2 regions of the Saccharospirillum sp. genome follow, and region 2 is predicted to be linked to the other one. Evidence: riboswitches for the same ligand, from Rfam matches in the RefSeq annotation. Region 2 holds a riboswitch; the other holds the start of a gene.
What was found. Region 2 has a riboswitch for cobalamin ahead of WEB54_RS04190 (TonB-dependent receptor). Riboswitches for the same ligand answer to the same signal wherever they lie in the genome.
Positions count from the first base shown of each region.

Region 1 (2,204 bases), on a different contig from region 2:
GATACGTCTCAATCAGATCGGTGCCGGTCGCGTCTTCGACGGGCTCGAGAAAACGCTCCCATTCTTCTGGAAAATATCGTCCGGCTCCGCTCTGGTAAAGCCAGTCGAGATCCTGCTGGCGGCCCAGGAAAATGCCGCGCAGAATCATCGCTGACACCCGCCGTGGGTGGGCTTCGGCATAGAGTAACGCCAGGGTGCTGCCCCAACTGCCGCCGAACAAAAGCCAGCGATCAACCTTCAGGTGCTGGCGCAATTGCTCCAGGTCCCCGACCAGATCGGCCGAGGTATTGTGGTCGGTATCGGCATGAGGTTCGGAACGACCGGCGCCGCGCTGATCGTAGAGGATGATGCGATAATGTTCGGGGTCGAAAAAGCGCCGCATCTGATCGGAACACCCGGCTCCGGGACCGCCGTGAATCACCACAACCGGTAGACCCTCGGCGGTACCAGACTCTTCGAAGTAGAGTTGGTGACCAGCGCCTACCGCCAGATAGCTCTCGTTATAGGGGCGAATTTCAGGGTAGAGCGGCAGCATTCAGTATCCTCTTCACGGGCTTATTATTGTTTGCGCCGACAACGCCAATGTGAACTTGTCGGTCCATCAGCAGCATCGTGGCTAAAAAACGGACAGTTAATGATGACACAGCCGCACCAGGCTGCACAGTACCCGGCTTCCCGTTATTGTGAAGCGCAGCGTCATCCCCTACTATCGCTGCACCTGGACGTCGCTGAGCCTGCCCCAAACCGGGCGGTTCAGTTTCTACGACGTGTACTACGGGGGAATCCGGTGAAAATCCGGAGCTGTCGCGCAACGGTAAGGCGAACCAAGCACCCGCTTCGATAGCAAGTGAGTGGTGTCGCCAAAGCCCGAATGCCCGTCCAGGACAGGACGTTCCGGTGATGTCAGGCCGGCATGCCCATCATCCTCGCGTTAGGGAGACCTGCCTTTAATGAAACCACTGTCTTACATAAAACCGATAACAACCGGCCTTATTACTCTGCTGTGTGTGCCCTGGCTCTGGGCCGATATCCGTGTCATCGACGACGCCGGTGAGTTACTGGTACTGGACCGGCCAGCTCAGCGCATCGTCAGTCTGGTACCCCACGCCACCGAATTATTATTCGAGATAGGGGCTGGCGACCTGATACTGGCCACCGTCACCTTTGCTGATTACCCGGAAGCGGCCCAGGCTCTCCCCCGGGTGGGCGATTACAACGCTCTCAATACCGAGGCCATTCTGGCGCTGGAACCCGACCTGCTGATCGCCTTTACCAGTGGTGCCAACCTGGCACAGATAAACCGGCTGCAGGCACTGGGCTACCCGGTGTTCACCTCCGATCCGCAGACATTTGCCGATATAGACCGCACCCTGCGCCAGTTTGGAGAGCTCACCGGCCGCCAGCATTCAGCTAACCGAGTCGCGGATGCCTTTACCGCCGATATAGCGCGATTAGTGGAACGTTTTGGCGGCAAGCGTCCGTTACAGGTGTTCTACCAGGTGTGGCACGACCCGCTGATTACCCTGAATGGAGAGACATTCATCAGCAAGGTCATCGAAGTCTGCGGTGGGGTCAATGTGTTTGCAGATCTGCTGGCTCCATCACCCCAGGTTAGCCTGGAGGCGGTGATCGGCAAGAACCCGGAGGTCATCGTCACCGGCCCGTCGGATGCGGGCGAAGCCTCGCGCTGGCACCAGTGGCCGCAATTACAGGCCGTCGTCAATGATGCCCTGATAGCAACGGACCCGGACACTTTGCACCGGCCGGTACCCGGTCTGATTAAAGGGGCAACGGCTTTGTGTGAAGCAATGGATCAGGTGCGGGAGCGCTTGAATTAGTCGTATTCGACCAGCAACGCCATGACTTCCGCTATCTGGCGGGGGCTGTGCGGTGGTCGCAGCAACGCCCGGTACTCACCTTGCGGGTTAATGATGGCAATGTTGTCGCTGTGGGCAACGGTATAGACCTCGCCTTCACCCTCGGGGTAAAACAAGGTATTCAGTTGTTGCGCCAGAGTTTGCAAGTCGGCGACGTCGCCGGTCAGGCCAGTGAACTCGGGGTGGAAGAAGGGTACATAGTCGGCCAGTACTTCCGGTGTATCGCGGGCGGGATCGACGGTCACCATCCACATCCGTACCTGGTCAGCAAGACCTTGCTCGGTCAGTGTCCGGTAGGCCTGGGCCATATCGGTCATGTTGGTCGGG
Region 1 covers NZ_JBBECH010000017.1:126,769-128,972, reverse strand. Annotated here, with positions in the region: gene pip (prolyl aminopeptidase) at 1-535, opposite strand, end outside; cobalamin riboswitch at 730-898, shown strand; gene WEB54_RS01995 (cobalamin-binding protein) at 951-1,838, shown strand; gene WEB54_RS01990 (SCO family protein) at 1,835-2,204, opposite strand, start outside.
Region 1: it holds a riboswitch for cobalamin, as region 2 does, so the genes downstream of both, WEB54_RS01995 (cobalamin-binding protein) here and WEB54_RS04190 (TonB-dependent receptor) in region 2, are expected to answer to the same signal.

Region 2 (2,204 bases):
ACTGAACATTGTTAACGAAAGGAGGTACTTTATGAGTACCAATGCGATTGGATTGAACACGGCCAGTGCTGAAAAATTGTCATCTGGCCTGAACGAATTACTGGCAAACTACCAAGTATTCTACATGAACGCCCGCGGCTTTCACTGGAACATTAAAGGTGAAAATTTCTTCGAATTGCACGTTAAATTTGAAGAGCTGTACACCAATCTGCTGACCAAAATTGATGAAGTAGCAGAACGCATCCAGACGCTGGGCCACGAGCCGGTTCACAGCTACAGCAAATACCTGGAAAGCGCCACCATCAAGGAACAAACCCGGGTGCGCGATGGCCGTGCTGCTGTGGGCCATATCCTTGAATCCTATCAGGCGATGATTGGCAAACAACGTGCCCTGCTGTCTCTGGCACAGGAAGCCAGCGATGAAGGCACCGCCGCATTGATGAGTGACTACATCCGCGAGCAGGAAAAAGATGTGTGGATGTATCAGTCTTTTTTGGGTGAATAAAAACTCACGCAAAACTTTCCATTACGGCAAGCGACCCACGGGTCGCTTGCTCCCTCTCAGAAAGCCCTCTATGATGCTGGCCTCAAACAGACAGTTATTGGTGTACGGGAAATCAGTTAAAATCTGATGCTGCCCCCGCAACGGTAACAGGACGGGCACGGCACTCAGCCACTGCGTAAGCGGGAAGGCGCCACGCCAGATCGAATTCACTAGAATCCTTTCACGTCCTTAAGCCCGGAGACCGGCCATTGACTGAATACCCTGTTGTTGCGGAGGGCAACAAAGTGGATTTCTGTCAGTCGGTTAATCCGTTTTATCGGATTGTTATCCGTTTTTCGGGTGATTGTTGCCGCTTGTCAGCCGCTAGACTTGTCCCTTCGTTTATTCATCCAATTTGAATGACGAAAGGAACCTACCCATGAAAACTACACCTATTCTGGCGGCCAGCCTGATGCTCCCACTGCTGGCTGCGGCCGAGGATGTCGTCGTCACGGCCAGTCGCTACCAGCAGCCGGTCACCAATACCCTGGCAGCGGTGACCGTACTGACCGCAGAAGATATAAAACGCTTCGGTGATCAGGACCTGGCCAGCCTGCTGAACCGCGTTGCCGGCATCAGTCAGACCCCAGCTGGCAGCCTTGGCTCAACCAGCAGCTTGCAAATTCGCGGCGCCAGCACCGGTCAGATGATCGTGCTGATCGACGGCGTACGCGCCGGCAGCGCCACCACCGGCAGCGCCACCCTGAACGCCATACCCTTGTCGAACATCGAGCGCATCGAAGTGGTACGGGGCCCTGCCTCCAGCCTCTATGGCGCCGATGGCATTGGCGGGGTCATCCAGATTTTTACGGCCGACCCCGAGGCAACCGAGGGCGATGTCCACGTTGCCGCCGAATACGGCAGCTTCAACTTTCAGAGCTATCGCGCCGGCTTCCGCGCCACCGCCGGCGACACCACGGCCAGCGGCCGGTTCGGCTACCTGAGCACCGACGGCTTCGACAGCACCACGCTCGACGGCAACGGCAATGAAGACAGGGACGGTTTCAAAGAATGGTCCGGAAGCCTCAATGTCGAGTCCCGCCTGACCGAAGCGCTAACGCTGGACGTCAACCACAACCAGTCCCATGGCGTGGCGGATTTTGATGACGCCAGCTGTACCAGTGATTGCGCGGCCAACACCCACACCACCACGGTGCTTATGAACTCCGGCGTTGGGCTGAGATTCGACGGCGACGATAGCTGGCAGGTACAGGGCAAGCTGGGCCGGCACCTGGACGAGTCGACAACCGAATCGTCCTTTCCGGGTGAATTCAACACCGAACGGCTCACCTACAGCCTCTCGGCCCAGCGCCCCTGGGGCAGCCGGGTCAGCACCATTTTCGGAACCGACGGCTACTGGGACCAGGTGGATTCGACCACCGATTACGACGAATCCGAACGGCACAACCAGGCGCTCTTCGGCCAGGCCCGATTCAACTACAACGATTATGAACTGCAAACCAGCCTGCGCGTGGACGACAACAGCGCCTACGGCACCAATCTGACCGGCAATGTGGCCGCCTCGACCTTCGTAACCGGCGATATCGAAACCATCATCAGCTACGGCACGGCCTTCAAGGCTCCGACCTTCAACGACCTTTATTACCCCGGCTTCAGCAACCCGGACCTGGTACCGGAGGAATCCCAAACGCTCGAACTG
Region 2 covers NZ_JBBECH010000027.1:2,099-4,302, forward strand. Annotated here, with positions in the region: gene WEB54_RS04185 (Dps family protein) at 32-505, shown strand; cobalamin riboswitch at 566-770, shown strand; gene WEB54_RS04190 (TonB-dependent receptor) at 924-2,204, shown strand, end outside.